2 regions of the Alteromonas sp. 5NW40-0090 genome follow, and region 2 is predicted to be linked to the other one. Evidence: predicted binding sites of a transcription regulator. Region 2 holds the regulator's gene; the other holds the start of a gene.

Region 1 (11,519 bases), on a different contig from region 2:
GGCGAACGCCCAGCTGGCGCTGACTGGCAGGGATCGTCACGCACCATTGGTGTAGGCAGTCAAATTTTAGCATCAATGGGCGTACACAAAATGCGTCTTCTTAGTAAGCCAATTAAATATCACGCACTTTCAGGTTACGGCCTTGAAGTAGTTGAGTACGTGCACGACTAGTATTTAGCAGTAGGGCGGAGCTCAAGTGGAGAGGGTTTGCGACGAGCACTCCCTTCCCACATTGAGTAAAGCTAAAGTACCCGTTTACGAATAGTTGAAGTTAAAGAAACAATCGATTTAGTTTGGGCGCAGTTGTGGTATACTTCGCGCCGTTTTTTCTCGAGGAATGAATCCATGCAGGTAATTGAAGGTAATATCAGAGCAACCGGTAAGAAGTTTGCTATCGTTGTATCACGCTTTAATAGCTTTGTTGTTGAAAGCTTACTAGAAGGTGCATTAGACACGCTAGAGCGTCACGGTGAAGTGAGTGATGACGATATCACGGTAGTACGTGTACCTGGTGCTTACGAGTTACCTGTAATTGCTAAGAAATTAGCTGAGAAAAAGTCATTTGACGCCATCATCGCTCTTGGTGCAGTTATTCGTGGCGGCACGCCACACTTTGATTTTGTAGCAGGCGAGAGCAACAAAGGTCTTGCGCAAGTATCACTTGAATACGGTGTACCTGTATCATTTGGCGTAATCACAACAGATTCAATTGAACAAGCTATCGAGCGTTCAGGAACCAAAGCGGGCAACAAAGGTGCAGAAGCTGCACTTGGCGCGCTGGAAATGGTTAACGTTATCGATGCTGTTGAAAAGCTTTAAGGTAAACATTAAGTGAAAGTTTCAGCTCGTCGTAAAGCCCGTGAACTCGCCTTGCAAGGCGTGTATTCATGGCAAATGAGTCACAACGATATTCAGCAGGTTGAACTGGCGCTAGCCACCAGTAACGACATGCAAAAGGTAGATATGGCGTATTTTCAGGCCTTGCTTCGCGGTGTTGCACACAACGCAAGTAAACTTGATGCAACCATTAAGCCTTACCTTGGCCGTTTGCCTGAAGAGTTAGACGCTATTGAAAAAGCAATTTTGCGCATTGCGACGCTGGAACTGACTGAGCGCATTGACGTACCTTACCGCGTAATCATTAATGAAGCGATTGAGCTTGCTAAAGCATTTGGTGCTGAAGAAAGTCATAAATTCATTAATGGTGCACTGGATAAAGCAGTGCGCACGTTGCGCAAAGACGAGCGCGACTAACCTTACCATGGCGGCAAGGATTGCCGCTAAAAGGGTTTTAAAATTACCGTGAAAGAATTTGATCTTATCGGCCGCTACTTTTCAAACAGCGGCCACAAACGCAAAGACGTTGTTATTGGTATTGGTGATGACTGTGCTGTAACAACGGTTCCTGAAAACCAACAGCTTGCCGTTACCACCGATACTCTTGTTGCTGGCGTACACTTTTTAAAAGACGCACCGGCTAAGTCTGTGGCATATAAAACAGTCGCTGTTAACTTAAGCGACCTTGCCGCGATGGGCGCAGAGCCTGCGTGGATTAGCTTATCTCTATCGCTGCCGGAAGTAGACGAAGCTTGGCTAGATGACTTTGTTTCGGGCCTTTACGAGCTAACTCAGTACTATTCTGTACAGCTTATCGGTGGCGATACGGTTAAAGGCCCAATGGCGTTTACCATTACGGCTCAAGGCTTTATACCGCCTGGCTCCGAATTAACGCGCAGCGGTGCTAAGCCGGGTGACTGGCTTTATGTCACCGGAACGCTTGGTGACGCAGGTGCTGGTTTAGATATTCTACAAAATAAGCTTAGCGTAAGCGGTGAAGCGAAAGACGTGTTGGTCAACCGTCATTATTTTCCAACCCCTCGCGTTGCGGTGGGCACAGCTATCCGACGTATTGCAACGTCGTGTATTGATATCTCTGATGGATTACTTTCAGATTTGGGGCACATCTTAAAAGCGTCTAATTGCGGTGCGAATGTTCATGTAGATCGTTTACCGTTATCACGCGCGTTAACCAGTGCAGTTACACCTGAACAAGCCGTAGAGTATGCGCTATCTGCAGGCGACGACTACGAACTTATTTTTACCGTAAGCGAAGAACAGCGCGGAAGCTTAGAAACCTCATTGGCGAGCACAAATGTGAAGGCCACATGTATCGGACAATTAACCGGTCATAAAGGCACGCTTTCATTACTTAAGGACAATGAAAAGTACACGCCCATTAACCCGTCTGGTTACGAGCACGCCTTTTAGGCAACCACATATTCTACAAAACCAATAAAAAGGAAGAAGCATGCAGGCTGAATATCGCGCAAGAGTGAGTATGAAAAATCCCGTTCATTTTCTTGCGCTAGGTTTTGGTAGTGGGCTAGTTCCTTTCATGCCGGGAACTTTTGGCTCTCTTGCTGCGTTGCCTCTACTTATTGCGTGCAGCCAGATTTCCATGATTTCTTTTATCGCGCTTACGCTAATATTTTCTGTTGTGGGTATTTACCTGTGCGGTAAAACGGCTGATGATATGCAGGTTCATGATCACGGCTCTATTGTGTGGGATGAAATAGCGGGCATGTTTGTGACCTTTCTATTTGTACCTATTTCAGCGTCCTCTTTGCTTGTAGGCTTTGTTCTATTCAGGCTTTTCGATATCTTGAAGCCTTGGCCAATAGGTATTATAGATAAGCGCTTACACGGGGGGACAGGCATTATGCTTGATGATCTTATCGCGGGCGCTATGGCGTGTGGCTGTCTACATTTGCTAATTGCGTTCTGGCCAGCAGCATTGGCTTTGTTTTAGTTCCTGACGAATACTCGCCGCTATTTTGTTAGACGTACCGAAAGTCCGTTGACAGTGAGAAAACTATTTACGAAAAAGCCCGCAAAATAGCGGGCTTTTTAATGTTTTAGTGATAGCTTTTGAGCTCAATTAATTAGCGCTTAAACTGTTAGCTGCAGCAATAATGCCTTCAGCATCCAAACCGTGTTCTTTGTACATTTCTTGCTGTGTACCCTGTAGAATGAAGCTATCAGGTAGACCCAACATCTTCACCGCTTTTAATACGCCGTTTTGCTGCAAGTGCTCAAGTACTGCACTGCCAGCGCCGCCCATAATACAGCCGTCTTCTAGCGTGATAAGCGCGCTGTGTTCACTGGCTGCTTTTAATACTGCGTCGCCGTCTAACGGCTTAATAAAACGCATGTCGATGACGGTGGCATCAATGGCTTCTGCAGCTTCGAGAGCGTAAGGCAGTAAGCAGCCAAAGTTTAGAATGGCGATACTTTCAGACTTGCCTTTTGATGATTCACGAACCGTACGAGATTTACCAATCTCAAGTTCTGTCATGGTTTCCTCAGGCGTGACACCCATGCCAGCACCACGAGGGTAGCGAACAGCAGCAGGCTTATTAAGCTTGTGACCGGTGTAGAGCATTTGGCGACATTCATTTTCATCTGAAGGAGCCATAACCACCATATTTGGAATACAGCGAAGGAAAGCGATATCAAACGCCCCTTGATGAGTAGGGCCATCTGCGCCAACGATACCGGCTCTATCGATAGCAAACAATACGGGTAGGTCTTGGATTGCCACATCATGTATTAGCTGGTCGTAGGCGCGCTGCAGGAATGACGAATAAATAGCAACAACCGCATTCATCCCGTCTTTGGCAAGCCCTGCGCCAAACGTCACAGCATGCTGTTCGGCTATCGCAACGTCAAAATACTGTTCAGGGAAGCGCTGAGAAAACTCAACCATACCTGAACCTTCGCGCATAGCTGGCGTTACCGCCATTAGTTTAGGGTCTTGCGCGGCCATATCGCACAGCCAATTTCCAAAGATTGCCGAGTAGGTAGGGGCTGAAGGCTTAGACTTGGGTAAGGCGTTATCTGCTGGGTTGAACTTAGGTACCGCGTGGAACTTGATAGGGTCTTCTTCAGCAACCGCGTAGCCTTTACCTTTCTTGGTGACTACGTGCAGCAGCTGTGGTCCATCAAACTTACGCATATTGCGAAGCGTATCAACTACACCATTAACGTCGTGGCCGTCGATAGGGCCTATGTAGTTAAAGCCAAGCTCTTCAAATATGGTACCCGGAACGACCATGCCTTTTATGTGTTCTTCTGCACGGCTAGCAAACTCTTTGATTGGAGGCACGTTGCTTAATAGCTTTTTGCCGCCATCGCGTATAGAGTTGAAAAAGTTACCTGTAAGTAAGCGAGCTAGGTGGCTATTTAATGCGCCTACGTTTTCAGAAATAGACATTTCGTTGTCGTTAAGTACTACAACCATATCTTTCTTGATATCACCAGCGTGATTAAGGGCTTCAAAGGCCATACCTGCGGTCATTGCACCATCGCCAATAACTGCTACTACCTTGCGGTCCTTACCTTCTTTTTCTGCCGCTACGGCCATTCCCAGTGCTGCACTTATCGACGTGGATGAATGCCCAACAGCAAAGGTGTCGTAGTCGCTCTCAGGCGGCCATGGGAAAGGGTGCAGACCATTCTTTTGGCGAATGGTGCTCATGCGCTCTGCACGGCCGGTCAGGATTTTGTGAGGGTAGGCTTGATGGCCTACGTCCCATAGCAAGCGGTCAAATGGCGTGTTATATACATAGTGCAGCGCCACTGTTAACTCAACAGTGCCTAAGCCTGAAGCAAAATGCCCGCTGGTTTGGCTTACGCTATTTAGTAAATATTCACGTAATTCGTCGGCAAGCTCGCGTAATTTGTCTTGGGGCAACTGCCTCAATTTATCGGGTGTTTGCGCAAGCGCAAGCGTTGGGTAATGTTGGAGATCTAAACTCATGTACTTATTATCTTTTTCAACATGGCGCGTGGCTAATGGTCGCGTTTTACCAAAAGCTCGCTAAACGCAATTAAACTGTCAGTATTGTAGGGTAAACGCGCCAATGCTTGAAGTGCATTATCGTGAAGCATTTCTAATTCTTGTTTAGCGCCTGTAATGCCAAGTTTGGCGGGAAAGGTATTTTTCCCTAACGCTTCGTCTGACCCCGCGGGCTTACCTAATTTTTCGCTACTGCCTTCCACATCTAAAATATCGTCTTGAACTTGGAAAGCTAGTCCAATATCCGTGGCATAAGCCATTAAGTCAATTTTAGTTTGAGGCAGTAAGCCTTCACTAACTATGGCGATCATTTCTACGCAGGCTTTTAACAATGCACCGGTTTTCAATCTATGCAGTTGTTTAAGCTCTTCTAGCGAGATGGTTTTGCCGGTGCTGGCTAAATCGATAGCTTGCCCACCGCACATCCCTAGGTAGCCAGCACTTTTCGCAAGTACAGACAGTAACTGGCTACGTTTTGTTTCAGCATACGTACTTAATGGCGCATCGGCTAACACCGTGAATGCAAGTGCTTGCAGCGCGTCACCAGCTAAGATAGCTGTGGCCTCATCAAAGGCGATATGGCAGGTTGGCATTCCGCGACGCAAGTCGTCATCGTCCATGGCGGGTAAATCGTCGTGCACTAATGAATAGGCGTGCACGCACTCAATCGCCATGCTAATGGCCATCTGGTCTTTTTTGGGCACATCTAACGTGTTGCCAACAACTTGAACCAAAAGGGGGCGCATGCGCTTACCGCCAGCCAATAAGGCGTGGCGCATGGCGTCTTTTAGGCGCGGCGCGTAATCGGGTAAATCATCAATTAACGTAAGAAGAGATGCATCAGTTTGCTGTTTAACTTGTTGATGCAAAGCAGAAAAATTCATATATTGCCTGTTAGTTAAAAATGAACGAATTACGGCTGTTCACTTTCAGGAAGAGTTTGAAGGGTTTCTTCGCCTTGTTCACTGAGCAGTATTTTTACTTTTTGTTCGGCGTTTTCGAGTGATTGCTGGCCTTGGCGGGACAGTGCAATACCACGCTCAAATTTTTCTAGTGCTTTATTTAAAGGCAGATCACCGTTTTCCATTTCGTTAACGATAGCTTCTAGTTCTGATAAAGTTTCTTCAAAAGACGCTGATGCTTTTTCTGTCGTCATAAAAACACTCAATATAGTGGCCAAAATACGTATACCGCGCACATTAACCGAGGGCTGCACAAGGGTCAAATGGTTTGTCCGTATATCGCCTATATCACTGCGACATAGCTTTTTTTTCACGCAGTTGAGCAAACAGGACAAACAGAAACTGTGCTATATTCGTGTTGAGTAGTTTTATTACTTTTAAATGTGAAGTGACAGCGTTTGCCTAACGTGAATTCTATGAATGGGCAAACTCATCGTTTTTAAATGTCTTGGGAAATGCGGGGAGTTTTTAACGCGCTTCATAAAAAACAAATAAATGTGATATTTTTCAATAATGTCGTTTTAGTATTTCTATCTCTTGCCGATAGAATTATTGTACATCAACAGCACTGTCTGCGCATAAATGGGGAAGAGTGAGTGGATTTAGCAACCGTCATAGGTATGTTGGGCGCCATTGGTTTCATAGTTATGGCTATGATTCTAGGCGGCAGCTTAGGCATGTTCATCGACGTCCAATCAATATTAATTGTATTTGGTGGGACCTTGTTCGTTGTTTTGTCACAGTTTACTTTAGGTCAGTTCTTCGGTGCAGGTAAGATTGCTGGCAAAGCCTTCATGTTCAAAATTGAATCGCCGGAAGAGCTTATTGAAAAAATTGTAGAGATGGCAGATGCAGCGCGAAAAGGAGGGTTTCTCGCCCTAGAAGAGGCGGAAATCTCTAATGAGTTTATGCAAAAGGGTGTGGATATGTTAGTTGACGGCCATGATATAGAGGTGGTCAGAGAAACACTTGCTAAAGATATATCCATGACGTCAGAACGACACGATTTCGGCGCATCATTTTTCAAAGGCATGGGCGATATTGCACCGGCGATGGGTATGATTGGAACCCTGATTGGTTTGGTTGCCATGCTATCAAACATGGATGACCCGAAAGCTATCGGCCCAGCAATGGCGGTAGCACTACTTACTACTTTATATGGTGCTTTTTTCGCCAACGTTATTTGTTTGCCTATAGCGTTTAAATTGGCCGTACGGGCAGGGGAAGAGAAGCTCAATCAAAGTCTTGTTCTTGACGGTATTGTCGGCATCGCTGACGGTCAAAACCCGCGAGTTATTGAGGGCGTACTGAAAAACTACCTTGCTGCAAGCAAGCGTGGAAGCGCAGAGGAAGAGTAATGGCCGAAGAAGAATGCCCAAAATGCCCCCCCGAGGGGCTTCCAGCCTGGATGGGGACCTTCGCAGACTTAATGTCTTTGCTTATGTGCTTTTTTGTACTTTTACTCTCATTCTCCGAAATGGACGTGCTCAAATTTAAGCAAATAGCTGGCTCAATGAAATTTGCATTCGGGGTGCAAAACAAAATCGAAGTAAAAGATATTCCTAAGGGGACCAGTGTTATTGCCATGGAGTTTCGCCCAGGTAAACCCGACCCAACGCCAATTGAATCCATTCAGCAGCAAACTACCGAAATGACTCAACAAATGCTTGAATTTCAAGCGGGAAACGAGGACTCAGCGGGCGGCAGGCAAAAGCAACGTGGCGAACAACGCGGCGGTCAGTCTCAACAGACGGCTACTGAGTCATCTTCATCCGCTGAACAAAGCACTGACCAATCTCAAATGGCAGAGCTAATGAAAAAAGTAGCCCAACAACTAGAAAAACAAATTTTAGACGGGTCGGTTGAGATGGAGTCGCTGGGGCAGCAGCTAACCATTCGAATTAGAGAAAATGGTTCGTTTTCCGCCGGCTCTGCTTTCTTACAGCCGCAGTTTCAGCCCGTATTAAGAAAAATTGGTGTGCTGTTAGCAGATGTACCCGGAGAAATCGAGATTTCGGGCCATAGTGATGGTCAGCATATTGCTAACGAACTATATCGCTCAAATTGGGATTTATCCTCACAGCGCGCCGTTGCAGTGGCAGAGGCTATGCGAACGGCCCCAGGCTTTGATGAAAGTCGTATGTCTGTGGTTGGTAAAGCCGATACTGATCCTATTGTAGAGAATGCCACAACATCGAGTGACAGAGCTAAAAACCGCCGTGTGGAAATAAACATCAATCAGGGTAAGCCGATGATATCTAAACCTATATCAGTGGTAGATGATTAATTGCTGCATGTGTATTGGGTGGCTGCTCATAAAAACAGTGCTTATATAAGCACCGTTTTTTTAATTTTGGAACCTGTCCACGTTTCCATTAACGGATAGACTACACTCTGGCTAGTTCATCTCTGAAGTGAGGTTTAGATATAACAAGCTGTACAGTACTGATTGTTCTCTCTAAAAAGCCACCTTCACAGTATTTCAGGTAATAGGTCCACATTCGCATGAAGCGCTCGTCGTATCCATCATTTAACAATTCATCTTTTGCCGAGATAAACGCTTCGTACCAATGGTCCAGCGTTTTCGCATAATCGATACCAATATCATGTAAGTCTCTTATCATCATATCAGTATACTTTTTAAGATGGACATTCAGCTGATGTTGCGATGGCAAAAATCCACCTGGGAAGATGTATTTTTGGATAAAATCAACGCTGTTCGAATAGCTGTCGTAGCGTCTGTCATCTATAGTTATCGACTGAAGCAGCATAAGCCCATCGTTTTTTAACAGTGATGAGCATTTTTCGAAGAAGTTACCTAAAAACTGTTTACCCACAGCTTCGATCATTTCAATGGAAACCAGTTTATCGAATTTGCCTTCAAGTAAACGGTAGTCCTTTTTAAGCAGGGTAATTCTGTTTTCAAGCCCTTCTCGTGCGATCCAGTCTTTTGCCCAGGCGTGCTGTTCTTCCGAAATGGTAGTGGTGGTCACGCTACAGCCATAGTTTTTCGCAGCATAGACTGCAAGGCCGCCCCAACCGGTACCAATTTCCAGTAGATGATCAGTGTCGCTAAGTTGCAATTTGTCGCAAATCGCTTTGAGTTTGTAATTTTGCGCTTCGTTTAGCGTAGCATTAGGGTCTGGATAAATAGCCGACGAATACATCATTGTTGGGTCAAGAAATCGGGTGTACAACTTGTTACCCAAATCATAGTGCGCTTCAATGTTCTTTTTGGCTTGGTCTTTCGTGTTGCGACGTGCAAAGTGTTGAATTTTGTTAATGGGCATGGTGACCCATTTGAATTTATTTTCCCAGTCATCAAGGGTGGGTAAGTTTCTAGCAAATACCCTTACCACAGCCGTCACGTTGTCGCTGTCCCATAATCCATCCATATAGGCTTCGCCAGCGCCCACGCTACCGCCAAGTAGCAAGCGACGATAGGCCTGCACGTCTTTGATATTTACAGTAGCACGTAAATCGCTATTTTCTTCACCAAAACGTGCAATCTCGTCACCGTTTTCTTGAATTATCAGGCGACCAAAGGGGAGTTGGTTTAAACACTTTAGAAAAAGTGTTCTACAAGTTTTATCTACGAAAGAGACCTCTGAGGTGGTCAGTAGTACAGATTCACCGAAAGACATTGTTATTGTTCCTGACTCTTTTCTGGGTGTGTATATAGTGGCGTTCGTTTCAGCAATAGCTTAAGCGCGTGCCAATAAATTCCGGCCACAGTTTTTATTGTCATACTGGGTATACGTTTAAGTGCGGCAGATAGATTCGCATTATCTAAAGTAAATTTAGTCAAATTAATCCCCGCGCTAAATTCTTTGTCTTCTCTTACGCAATCCATCGCTAAAGAAAGTCTAGACGAAGGCTGGGAAATCGACCATTTATAGGTCATATCCATAGGGTTGAAAGGCGAAACGTGAAAAGCCTTAGGCGTATCGGCTTGAGTGTCTAGGTTTACAAGATAGTGATGGCGCTCATTCCATGGAGTATTACTTACTTCCGCAAGCATGTGAGAATATATACCCTCATCATTGCGAAGGTAGTAAAAATTAACTGGGCTAAAATAAAGGCCCCACATGCGTAATTGACCCAACATGAAAACGTCACCGTTAAGTGTTTTACCACCGTTTAACTCGGTCATCCTTTCCAAAACCGCTTGTTTCAGCGAAATCGACGGGTCGCCTAAGTAATCCTCCCGCTTGAATCTAACTCTTGCTTTGCTATGGGCGCTAAAATACGTCAGCGTATCTGATAGCGCGTTCAGTTCGTCGCTTTCGAGCTTTAACCAAAACAGATAAATATCGTAGTCAAACTTGTGTTGGGTCGGCTTGAAACGTTGATGATATACCTTGCCTTTATATATCGCGCTTTCTATCACAGGGCTTCACCAAAACGAGAGCAAACGTCTAGTGCACTGGTAACGCCATCTTCATGAAAGCCGTTGTACCAGTAGGCTCCACAGAAATGTAAGTTATCTACGCCGCAAATCTCACTTCTACGTGACTGCGCTTCAACCATGTTGGCGCTATACTGAGGGTGAGTGTATTGGTAGCTTCGTAAAATACTCTTCTCTTCAATTTCAGGCGTATTATTTAGCGTTACACAATAAGTATTCTCTGCTTCTAATCTCTGGAGAATGTTCATATTGTAGGTGACAGAGGCGGGGCGGGTTTCCTCGCTTGCATCCTCTTTTAAGCTGTAGTTCCAACTTGCCCACGCCAGCTTTCTTTTGGGTAATTGGCCCGTGTCTTTGTGCATTACCACATCATTTTCTGCATAAGGAATATTGCTAAGAATATTCTTTTGCAGCGATGTAGGTGAATGAATCATTTTTAGTGCTTGGTCGCTGTGACACGCAAACACTACATGATCGAATGTCGCAACTGCACCGGATGAATCGGTAACTTCCCACTTATCATCGCGTTTGGCCACAGAAACTACAGCTGTAGATAATCTAATCTTAGACTCAAATGGTGCAACCAGTGGTGGAATGTATTGACTAGAGCCACCTTTAATAGTGAACCACTGTGGTCGGTCGGTAATATTGAGCAGGCCATGGTTATTAAAAAACTGCAGGAAGAAGGTTAACGGAAACTTTCTCGTCTGTTCGAGGCTACTAGACCAAATTGCTGCGCACATAGGCAGTATGTAGTAGCGCGCGAAATCATCGCTTAGCCCTAATTCTTTAATAATATCTTCTAGCGTTAACGAAAACGTGTCACGCTTTTCCGCAACCATAGCTTTACACGCTTTATTAAACGCGAGTATGTCTTTTACTATGCGCCAAAACTTAGGTCGAAAAATATTGCGCCGCTGTGCGAACAAACTATTTAAGTTATTGCCATTATATTCAAGGTTCGCTTTTTTACTCATCACAGAGAAGCTCATCTCTGTTGGCTGGTAGTCAACGTTTAACTGATTAATAAGCTTAATAAAGTTAGGGTAAGTCCAATCGTTGAATACAATAAAGCCGGTATCAATGTGAAGGGTTTCACCATTATCCTTAATTTTTTTAGTAGCAGTATGACCACCTATATAGTCGTTTGCTTCGTAAACTGTGATGTCGTGCTTTCTGTTAAGAAGGTATGCGCAGGTTAATCCTGAAATTCCTGTGCCTATTATGGCAATCTTATTATTCATTATTGTGTCTCTTATTGTTTTTCTCGCATAGACAACGATAGTCGCTT
Region 2 (11,519 bases):
TCGATGACGGTTACCACGTTGCCACGCAAATTTATAATACCAAGCACATAGTCTGGTGCACCGGGTACAGGGGCTATTTCGGTATAACGCAAGACTTCTTGTACTTGCATTACGTTAATACCGTAAGTTTCTTCACCTAAGCGATACGTCACCCATTGAAGGACTTCGTCGTTGCTGTCGGTAGCATTATTATTCATTCTTTCGTCGCTCATGAACCTGGCTCCCAATACTATGGCGTCTGGTCGTTACTGCCTAAGCCTTTGTTAAGCATAGATATTAATTCTTCAACGTCAATTAACGCGCACATTTTTTCTTTAACCATCCCTGCTAACCAGGGACGCTTACCTGTGGACTCGCGCCATTTAACATCATCGGTAGTCAAATTGACTGTGTTTACAAGCTTTTCGCTTGCTAATCCCCACGCGCTCTCTCCTAACATTATAAGATATCGGTAGTTAAGTGATTGTGCGAGGTTTTCGTCATATTTTTCCGGCATTACCCATTTTGCAGAGTCAACAACACTTAGTTTAGACTCTCTGTGCAACATTACACCCATAAACCAGTCAGGTTTTCCAAATAAGGGGCCTATTTTTTCAATTTGGTGAATACCACCTAGCGATGTTAATGGCACCGCAAGGGTTAATCCCGCCACCTCAAAGAATAGCGCCTGAAAGCGAAAGCCGAGAGTATCCTTTAGTGGAACTTTTGTTTTTGGAGTTCGGCCTAATACCTCGTCTTGTCTTTGCTCTATTGAAGTTTCGGCATCAAGATGTTGCTGTTCATCCTCAATCGTCTCTACTTTTTGCGTCTCAATTAACGATGTAACCTTTTCAGCTATCGCCTCTTGTTCATTCGATAGTGGCTCACTTTCATTTGCCGTTGAAGCGAGCGCTGTTTCAGCCATCTGCTGAGAAGCCTGTTCGAGCAATTTTGCCGTGCGCGCAGTCACATCTTCCGGTGCTTCTGGCTCTTTGAGAAGGCTGTCTAAGTATGCCTCCATCACTTCTTCACGGGCAAATGGCGATTGCTTGCTCATGGTTTTGTTATTTCTCCAATACGGCTAACAGTTTATCGTAGGCATTTACACCTCTCGTCTTCGGGTACGCTGCAGAGATAGGTAGTTGAACCAAACTCGCATCTCTGAAATGCGTATCAACGGGAATGACGCCTTCCCAGACTCGCTCGCCGTAATCGCTCATTAATCGTTTTCTTGACGCTAACGCGGCGTTTGTACGCTTATCAAACATAGTTGGAATAATCAGGGTGTCAAAGGACTTGTTTAACGAACGTCCCATGATTTCCATAGTACGGATCATCCTATCCAAACCTTTAAGTGCTAAATACTCTGTCTGAGTCGGCACAATCACCTTATCGCATGCCGCTAGTGCATTTACCATCAGCACCCCTAAAACCGGAGGACAGTCGATAATAGCAACGTCGAATTCACCGGATATTTTAGCGAGTGCTTTTTTCAACACTAAGCCCATACCCTGTTCGCTTCCCATGGTTCTGTCTAGCGTCGCTAGAGCCATAGTCGCTGGTAGCACATACAAATTATCAAGCTTTGTAGGACAAAGGCAATCCATTACGTTATCGGCAGAAATCTCATTAGACTTAATAAAAATGTCGTAAACTGAATGACTTGTCGCTTCTGCATCAATACCAAAGTAATAGCTGAGCGATGCGTGTGGATCAGTATCAATCATAAGCACTCGCTTGCCCTTTTGAGCCAGCAAGCCACCAAGGCTTACAGTTGTAGTGGTCTTACCTACCCCGCCTTTTTGATTTGCTACCGTCCACACTTTCATAATTGCTGTTCCATTACTATTCAAACTGCTATCGCATTTCGGTTTGAACGCAACTGCTCATATCATCGATATTAATATTCTTACTCGATATGTTGGCCGCGGCGACAGCTTGAGGCATACCATAAACTACACAGGAGTCTTGGTCTTGCGCCCAAATAGTCGCACCTTTATCTTTAAGTAGTCGACAGCCTTCCCTACCGTCAGCCCCCATACCCGTTAATATAACTCCCAATACATCTCCACCATAGGCTCTAGCTAACGAGCTAAAAGTAAGGTCTACACTTGGCTTATAGTTCACTTTATCTGCCTGGCTTGCATCGACAATCGATATCCGCTTGTTGCTTCCGATAGACTCAATAAGCATTTGCTTGCCTCCGGGCGCAAGGTAAGCATGCCCAGGCTTCAAAATATCGCCTTGTTCAGCTTCCTTCACAGCAATTTTGCAATTGCTGTCTAAGCGCTGTGCAAATGCACTAGTGAAGGTGCCGGGCATATGTTGCACAAGTAAAATAGGGTAAGGAAAGTCCCCAGGTAAGGGAGAAAGCACTTTTTGAAGTGCTACGGGCCCACCTGTTGATGCCCCTATTGCCAAACATTTATACTGCTTCCCTGTTGGTCTCACAGACGAAACGGTAGGCTGCTTAGCCGCGTCTTTATGACCAGAAAGTAACCCCGAGGTTTTGAAAAACGCTTGTTTAGGCGCGTTATCAGGAAGTTTTCTGGTCTCAATATTGCGAAAGGTTGGACGCTTCAAGCCCAGTCCTCTTCGCGCTATCAACCTAACCTTAGTACAAAGTAGCCGCGAAGCATCTTTTCTATCTTGCGCGATGTCTTCGAATTTTTTGGGCAAAAAATCTAGCGCGCCTGCTTCTAACGCGTCAAGCGTCGCTTGGGCACCGTGGTGCGTTAGTGAAGAGAACATTAAAATAGGTGTAGGACGTTTATCCATGATGGCCTTAACGGCCGAAATACCATCCATAACTGGCATTTCAACGTCCATGGTTATTACATCGGGTTTGAGCGCCTCAGCTTTGTCGAGTGCATCACGCCCGTTTCTCGCTTCCCCAACAACTTCAAGTTCTCTATCGCCGTCAAGTATTTCTCTTACTCGGCGGCGATAAAAGGTCGAGTCGTCCACGACTAGGACTTTAAAGACCATGGATTATCATTCCTGTTAATTCATCGCCTTACTTGATGGGTTTACGCGCGTACCGTTTTAGCAGGCTCGGAATATCTAAAATTAGTGCAATTCCACCGTCTGACGTAATTGTTGCTCCCGCCATACCGGGCGTACCTTGCAACAATGCATCAAGCGGTTTAATAACCACTTCTTCTTGGCCTATTAGCGCGTCTACGACAAACCCGACTTGCTGTGTACCGATTTGCACAACAACAACATGCCCCTTTTCTTTATCGATATTTTTGGGGCCTCGGATTAACCATTCACCAAGGAAAAACAAAGGAATTGCTTTTGAACGAACTATCATTGTTAGTTGGCCATCGACCGTATTGGTCTTCTTGATGTCCATGTTTATTATTTCGTTCACCGCACCTAATGGTAACGCAAAGGTCTGTTTTCCTACAACAATCATTAATGTGGGTAGAATGGCTAGCGTCAGCGGAACTTTAATGTCCAGTCGCGTGCCTTTTCCTAGCTGTGAGTCAATGTTCACGGTGCCATTGAGTTGGTTAATTTTGGTCTTAACCACGTCCATGCCAACACCGCGACCAGAAATATCGCTGATTTCTGTCTTAGTTGAGAAGCCTGGTGCAAATATAAGATTGAACGCTTCAACATCTGACATTCGTGCTGCAGCATCCGCGTCTAGTACGCCACGACTAATAGCGATCTCTTTTAGCTTCTCGGCATCCATTCCCTTACCATCATCTTCGATTGTAAGAAGAATGTGGTCGCCTTCTTGAGATGCTGATAGCTGAACCGTACCCATGCGAGGCTTACCTGCAGCAGCACGGTCATCCGGCATCTCAATACCATGGTCAACAGAGTTTCTCACCAAATGCACAAGTGGATCGGCCAGCGCTTCAACCAGGTTTTTATCTAAATCAGTTTCCTCACCCACAAGTTCGAGGGTTATTTCTTTCTTCAAGCTTCTTGCAAGGTCTCGAACAACACGAGGGAAACGACCAAACACCTTCTTGATAGGCTGCATGCGGGTTTTCATTACCGCACCTTGCAAGTCACCCGTTACCACATCTAAGTTGGCAATGGCTTTTGACATGCTTTCGTCGTTACTGTTGATACCTAAGCTAATGAGCCTGTTTCTCACTAGTACGAGTTCGCCTACCATGTTCATGATTTGGTCAAGGCGCTTGGTATCTACACGTACTGTAGTCTCAGCAGGAGGCGCAGCAGGTGCTGCCTTCTTCTCATCTTTTTTCGGTGCTGCTTTGGGCGCAGCAGGAGCGCTTGTTTTAGCTGGCGCTGCAGCGCTAGGCGCTGGTGTCGCTTTAGGCGCGGCTTGTTTTGCTTTCTGAACAGCTTCTGTTGCTGCTTTATCTACAAGAGGCTCTTGCGTCGTTGTCGCCGCGCCCTGCTTAGTCGGCCCCTGGCCAGAACCATGTAACTGATCAAGTAGCGCTTCGAATTCATCGTCGGTAATTTCTTCGTCACCTGCGCTGGTTGCTGATGAAGATGGCGCTGCAGATGCTGGCGCTGGCGCAGCCACCGCTTTTTCTTCACCGCCAAATTTACCTTTTCCGTGAAGGTCGTCTAACAGTGCTTCGAACTCTTCGTCGGTAATATCATCGCTATCAGAACTCGCCGCCGGTGCAGATGACTTAGCAGGTTCGCTTTTAGCTGGTGCTGACTGCCCTGGGGCGCTAGAACCATGAAGCTCGTCAAGAAGAGCCTCAAATTCATCTTCGGTAATTTCGTCAATACCACCGCTACTATTATTGGTATCAGGCGTTGACGGTGCTGGCTCTTCTATAACTAACTCGGGCTCTTCAGATACCACCTCTGGCTCGGCAGCGGCCGTACTGGCGTTATCGAATATGTTTTCATCTGGAGATTCTGGGCGGCTTAATTTGTGTAAAACGTCCACTAGATGCGCATCTGCAGGCTCCAATGGATCGCGCGCTTTGACGCGCTCGAACATTTCAACGACCACATCCGTGGCCTGCAAAATAATATCCATTAATTCAGGTGTTAGCGTTCTTTGGCCATTGCGCATTACGTCAAAAACGTTTTCGGCACCATGACAAATTTCAACTAACTCAGTAAGAGAAAGGAAGCCCGCTCCCCCTTTTACTGTATGATAGCCGCGGAAAATTGCATTTAGTAAATCCGCGTCTTCAGGATTGTTCTCAAGATCAACGAGCTGTTCTTGTAATTGTTCAAGTATCTCTCCGGCCTCAACCAAAAAGTCCTGTAATATATCCTCGTCAACATCAAACGACATGCGCCCGCTCCCCTAAAAACCTAAGCTAGACAGAAGATCATCTACATCATCTTGACCTGAAACGACATCGTCCCGTTGGTCAGCATCAATGATTGGGCCTTCCGCCTCTACACCATCAACCTTATCGGCCTTAACGCTAGATGGTTTAGTGTGTTCTGTACCGTCGCGTTCCCCAAACATGGTAAGCATGTTTACAAGGCTATCTTCTACCTCTTTTACAAGGTCGATAACACGACGAATAACCTGCCCTGTTAAGTCTTGATAGCCCTGTGCCATCAACACTTCGGTAAGCAATTGTGTAAGTTTAGCTGACTGAGCCGAACCTTCTTCCAATAATTCGTCTAAGTCTGCGCATAAAGCCTTAAATTCACCAAGTTCGATTTGGCGATTCATAAGCTTCTTCCACTCTGGCATGACCTTTTCGATCCGCTCCGACAGCATTTCTGCTATCGGCATGCTCGCCTCAACGGCATCCATAGTAGTATTAGCAGCTTTTTCAGTTTCTTCAATTACGTAGGTAAGGCGGGACTGCGCATCAGGAATGTCATCTGTAGCTAAATTTTTGATGCGGTCGTCTATTTGAAAGTTATTTAACGCGTCGTGGAGTTGACGCGTCAATTTCCCTACTTCAGCAAACAACTCAACGTTTTCTTTCATTGAGACGGCTTCAAGTAGTGCGTTAGCTGAAGTCTTATCGCCTTCTTCAAGAAAAGCGACAAGTTGTTTTGCTTCCTCTAACGATATTGGAACGTTTACATTCGTTGACATCCAGTAAACCTCATTTATCTGGTGAGCGTCTGGATCAACCTAAACGTTCGAATATTTTATCTAATTTTTCTTTTAGTGTTGCTGCTGTGAACGGCTTTACAACGTAACCATTTACACCTGCTTGCGCCGCTGCAACGATTTGCTCTTTTTTCGCTTCCGCAGTAACCATAAGCACAGGCAAATGCTTAAGCTTATCGTCTGCTCTTATAGCGCGAAGCAAATCGATGCCCTGCATACCAGGCATATTCCAATCGGTCACAACAAAGTCGAAATCGCCCTGTTGTAACATAGGTAATGCAGTGCTTCCGTCATCCGCTTCCTGGATGTTGGCAAAACCCAAATCTTTTAGCAGGTTTTTGATGATTCGTCTCATGGTAGAAAAGTCATCGACCACGAGAATTTTCATGCTTTTGTCCAAAATAGCCTCCAGTGAGGGGTTAATTGTTATTAATCTCTATTCTTCGTCAGCTTGCCACGACTTCATTCGTGATTTGAGTTTTAACATGGCTTGACTATGAATTTGACTGACTCTCGACTCACTTACATCAAGAACTTCGCCTATTTCTCTTAAGTTTAGTTCTTCATCGTAATAAAGTGAAAGTACAATCGCTTCTCGCTCAGGTAATGTCGTAATTGCATGGGCAAGCGCTTTTTGAAAAGCACCCTGCATTAAATCTTCTAACGGTGCGTCACTGCCTCTACTTTGTTCAGTAGTAATAACATCTTCCGACACACCTAAATCTTCAATACCCACCAGCTTTCCGGCATTTACTTCATTAAGCATCTGGTGATAATCCTGCAAGCTTACGTTAAGCTTGTCAGCAATATCTGAATCTCGTGCATCGCGCCCTGTCTCGCTCTCTACTTGAGATATCGCTTCCGTTATGGCGCGGCCGTTACGGTGAACAGAACGCGGGGTCCAATCACCTTTTCGTATTTCGTCGAGCATGGCACCACGGATCCGAATTCCTGCGAAGGTTTCGAAACTTGCGCCTTTAGAGCCGTCAAAGTTTCGTGCGGCTTCTAGCAACCCAATCATGCCTGATTGGATAAGGTCATCAACAAGTACGCTGGCAGGCAGTCGCGCAATCAAATGATGCGCAATTCGCTTTACCAGAGGCGCATGTCTTTCGACTAACTGCGATTTATCTGTTTGTTGTTGATAAGCGGCTGCCTTGCTGTTCAACGCTGACTTCCTACGGCTTTTTCTGCAACTAATTGTTCAATGAAAAATTCTAAGTGGCCACCGGGCTGCGCTGGAATTGGCCACGTAAGTGCTTTACTTGCCAACTTAGTTATCGCTACTGCTGCCGGAGAGCCTGGAAAGGCGTCAACAATAGCCGTTTGCTTGCGCACCGCCTTGCGAATATTCTCGTCGAAGGGCACTGTCGCCACTAATTCTAGTGCAACATCGAGAAAACGCCCTGTCACTTTGCTTAATTTGCTAAATAATTCCTGACCTTCACGCACATCGCGAACCATATTGGCTACGACTTTGAAACGAAAAACACCGTGCTCGCGGTTAAGAATTTTTATTAGTGCGTAGGCATCTGTTAAAGATGTTGGCTCATCGCATACGACGACCATGATATCTTGTGAGGCCTTTGAGAAGCTTAATACCATATCTGATATGCCTGCTGCGGTGTCGACGATAAGCACATCTATCTGAGAGCGTAATTCGCTAAACGCTCTGATCAAACCAGCGTGTTGCGTTGGTGAAAGCTCTGCCATTGACTGCGTGCCCGATGTGGCAGGCGCAATCTTAATGCCGTGAGGACCGGTCACTAACACTTCGTCCAACGTACATTCTCCAGAGAGCACGTGAGATAGGTTTTTCTCAACCCTTAGCCCTAGCATAACATCTACGTTGGCAAGGCCAAGGTCGGCGTCAAGAACCATTACTCTCTTACCCTGCTTCGCCATCGCGATAGCAGTGTTGAGTGTAATGTTTGTTTTACCTACGCCACCTTTACCACCAGTGACGGCGATTACTTTGATTAACCGTGATTGCTTCATTTTTCTTAAGCTACTCGCTTGGTCGTCAATCATACTGCTTATGCTGTTTTAATTGCGTTGTTACCACTAGTATGATTCAAACCGTACTTTTTATAAAGCTTTGCAGCAGCGGAAACTAAAGATTTCGCTTCTGCAATCTTAATGTCTTCAGGCACTTTTTGGCCATCGGTGACATAACTAACCGGTAGTTGATATTCAACCGCTGCACTAAGTACCTCTCCTAAAGAGTAGCACTCATCTAACTTTGTGAAAATACAGCCACTTAGTTCAATATCATCATACGCTTGAATGATTCTCTGCAAAGCAGGATATTGCGTATTAGCTTGCGCTACCAAATATTTTTTAACTTTCGGCATTTGGCCATTGTCGAACTGCTTAATTTGCTTAATTAATCGACTATCACGCTGACTAAAACCTGCTGTATCAATCAATACTAGTCGCTTATGACGAAGTTGGAACAATAAATCTGCAAGTTCTTCACTAGTTTGCGCTTTTCGCACAGTACAGCCAATAATTTTTCCGTATGTCGCTAGCTGCTCATAGGCTGCAATTCTATACGTATCAATGGTTATCATAGCCACCGACTCTGCACCGTATTTCTGCGCATAGCGAGCGGCTAACTTTGCAACAGTGGTTGTTTTACCCGTACCAGTAGGCCCCACTAATGCAACGGCACCTTGTGAGCTAAGTATATCGTTTCCGGTAACATTTATGCGATTAGCCAATAGGTTAAGAAGATATACCCATGCGTCACGTTCGTTGTAATGAGCAGGTGTATAGCTAATAAGCTGTGTTGCAAGCGCGCTACTCAAACCCATATCAGTTAATCGCGTGACTAGGTATTGATGAACAGGTTTTTGACGCTTGTTCTTCGCTTCCATTAAGTCGGCCACTTGATACTGTAATACGTCGCGAAGCGAGGCTAACTCTTCTTTGATTTGAGCTAGTTCAGCAGACTGAGATACAGGTGTTTCACCCATACTTGACGCTTGGTGCTCAGGAAAAGGCTGTTGCTCGACAATGTCTTGAGGTTGGGATTGTGTTCCAAGGTCGTCGATAAAGGCTTCTGAAAAATCTAAGTGAGATGCAATTTCGTTGGCGTGTTTAGCGTTCGCTGATATTGGCTGTGTTGGTTGTGCAGAACTGCTCGCGCCTGGGTTTCCACCATGCTGCTTTTCAAGCAATGCTTTTAAGCTGTCAGGGCCGTCGTCGCCAATAATTTCACTTAAGCTAGGCACGGCCTTTTGACCTGGTGTTTTAGCTGCGGCTTGTGGAGCCGCCTTAGGCGTGAAAAGCTTAGCTTCAGGCTCTTTGTCGTAGGCTGCTACAAGCTCGATACCGTCAGCGACTTTGCGATTTGACATGATCACAGCATCACTGCCTAACTCAGCTTTAACTTGGCTTAGCGCCTCACGCATATCTTTGCCGAAGAAACGTCTAATTTTCATTGCAACCTCTCCAATCACCCAGTGTCAGATTATTGACCGACCGAACTGACTATTTTTATTTGTTTGTCGTCAGGCACTTCTTGGTATGAAAGAACATGAAGCCCAACAACAGAATACTTTAAGAAGCGAGACAGAACGGGTCGCAACATGCCAGAGGTAAGGAGTACTGCAGGCTCTCCCTCTAACTCTTGCTGCTGACTGGCTTGCTGCAATGATTTTTGCAGCTTGTCTGCCAGACCTGGCTCTATGCCAGCGCCATCTTCGCCACCTGCTTGAAGTGACTGGTGCAACATCTGTTCCAACTCTGGCGCCAAGGTTATGACAGGTATCTCTTTCGCCCCTTGGGTAATTTCTTGAACGATAAGACGCTTAAGTGCTATACGTACCGCAGACACCAGTACATCTGGGTCTTGGCTACGCGTACCGTACTCACTAAGCGTTTGCACGATAGTGCGCATATCGCGAATAGGTACGCCTTCGAAAAGCAAGGTTTGCAGCACTTTCACTACTGTACTAAGCGGCAGAATATCAGGCACCAAGCCTTCAACCAATTTAGGGTGCTGTTTGGCCAGCATATCCAGAAGCTGTTGGGCCTCTTCATGCCCAAGTAACTGATAAGCGTTATTGGAAAGCAACTGACTTAAATGCGTGGCGACAACTGTAGCTGCATCTACAACGGTATACCCAAGGGTTTGCGCGTGCTCACGCTTATTAGGTTTTATCCATACTGCATCTAAGCCAAACGCAGGGTCTTTAGTCGCACGCCCCTCTAATTTACCGAACACTTGCCCTGGGTTAATCGCAAGCTCTTCATCGTGACTAATAACTGAATCGCCAATGGTTACGCCAAGCATAGCAATCGTATAAGTATTAGGTTCAAGGTCTAAATTATCGCGGATATGAACCGGTGGAATAAGGAAGCCAAGCTCTTGGGAAAGCTTTTTACGTACCCCTTTAATCCGTGTTAACAACTCGCCACCTTGAGACTTGTCTACAAGAGGAATTAAACGATAACCCACTTCTAGACCGATTGTATCGACCTGCTGGACATCGTCCCAACCTAACTCTTTAACTTCAGGGGCCACGGTTTCATCTTTTGATATATTCTCTGGTACTTGAGGCTCTGCGGCTTTTTTCTTCGCCTGAAGCGACTGCCAGTAAGCAAAGCCCGCTATCAGGAAGGAAAAACCCAAAAATGCGATATGAGGCATACCCGGGATAATACCCATGACAAATAGAACGCCCGAGGCGATGTATAGAGCTTGGTTATTACCTAACTGACCGCGGATTTCCTTCCCCATTTCTTGAGTTTCATTTTCGCGGGTCACGATAATTGCTGTGGCTACCGAAAGTAGCAATGAAGGTATCTGCGCCACCAAACCATCACCAATAGTCAAAATTGTATAGATTTCTATGGCGTTCCCGAATGATAGCCCATGCTGAATCATGCCAATGAATAGACCGCCGACAATATTAATGAGCATGATGAACAGGCCCGCCACTGCGTCACCTTTCACAAATTTTGACGCACCGTCCATCGACCCGTAAAAGTCAGCTTCAGCGGTAATCTCTTCGCGGCGCTGTCGCGCTTGATCCTGGTCTATATAACCAGCATTCAGGTCGGCATCAATTGCCATCTGCTTACCAGGCATAGCGTCCAAGGTAAAGCGAGCACTTACCTCTGAAATACGCCCTGCGCCTGCGGTCACAACTTTAAAGTTGATAATAAGAAGGATAGCAAACACAACAATACCTACAGCATAGTTACCGCCGATAACAACCGCACCGAAGGCTTCAATCACTTTTCCAGCAGCATCACCGCCCTCGTGACCGTAAAGTAAAACCACCCGGGTAGAAGCCACGTTTAATGCAAGTCGTAAAACCGTAGCAATCAGTAACACTAAGGGAAATATGCCAAAATCGACGGGCTTTTGCGTTAAAACTGCCACCAAAATGATGACGAGAGACAAGGCAATATTGAAACTAAACAGCACGTCCAATAAAAATGGCGGCATAGGTAATATAACCATGCCCATAATTGCTAAAAGGACGATGGG

What was found. The regulator FliA, encoded in region 2, starts transcription of late flagellar genes. The targets are predictions, from matches to a motif close to CTAAAGNTNNNNNNNNNNNNGCCGATA.
Region 1: pomA (flagellar motor protein PomA) is a predicted target of FliA. The motif match lies at 6,340-6,366, and genes of this name have one in related genera.

The regions. Positions count from the first base shown of each region.
Region 1 covers NZ_BAAJLT010000004.1:310,067-321,585, forward strand. The annotation lists gene ribBA (bifunctional 3,4-dihydroxy-2-butanone-4-phosphate synthase/GTP cyclohydrolase II) at 1-171, shown strand, start outside; gene ribH (6,7-dimethyl-8-ribityllumazine synthase) at 346-819, shown strand; gene nusB (transcription antitermination factor NusB) at 832-1,254, shown strand; gene thiL (thiamine-phosphate kinase) at 1,303-2,268, shown strand; gene AC27KT_RS07085 (phosphatidylglycerophosphatase A family protein) at 2,309-2,809, shown strand; gene dxs (1-deoxy-D-xylulose-5-phosphate synthase) at 2,939-4,819, opposite strand; gene AC27KT_RS07095 (farnesyl diphosphate synthase) at 4,852-5,742, opposite strand; gene xseB (exodeoxyribonuclease VII small subunit) at 5,772-6,014, opposite strand; gene pomA (flagellar motor protein PomA) at 6,417-7,178, shown strand; gene AC27KT_RS07110 (flagellar motor protein MotB) at 7,178-8,107, shown strand; gene AC27KT_RS07115 (class I SAM-dependent methyltransferase) at 8,208-9,464, opposite strand; gene AC27KT_RS07120 (DUF1365 domain-containing protein) at 9,467-10,210, opposite strand; gene AC27KT_RS07125 (NAD(P)/FAD-dependent oxidoreductase) at 10,207-11,472, opposite strand; gene AC27KT_RS07130 (SDR family NAD(P)-dependent oxidoreductase) at 11,484-11,519, opposite strand, start outside.
Region 2 covers NZ_BAAJLT010000001.1:379,479-390,997, forward strand. The annotation lists gene AC27KT_RS01655 (chemotaxis protein CheW) at 1-212, opposite strand, end outside; gene AC27KT_RS01660 (chemotaxis protein CheW) at 230-1,036, opposite strand; gene AC27KT_RS01665 (ParA family protein) at 1,044-1,808, opposite strand; gene AC27KT_RS01670 (protein-glutamate methylesterase/protein-glutamine glutaminase) at 1,837-2,967, opposite strand; gene AC27KT_RS01675 (chemotaxis protein CheA) at 2,996-5,230, opposite strand; gene AC27KT_RS01680 (protein phosphatase CheZ) at 5,243-5,998, opposite strand; gene cheY (chemotaxis response regulator CheY) at 6,033-6,416, opposite strand; gene AC27KT_RS01690 (RNA polymerase sigma factor FliA) at 6,453-7,184, opposite strand; gene AC27KT_RS01695 (MinD/ParA family protein) at 7,181-8,047, opposite strand; gene flhF (flagellar biosynthesis GTPase FlhF) at 8,053-9,462, opposite strand; gene flhA (flagellar biosynthesis protein FlhA) at 9,492-11,519, opposite strand, start outside.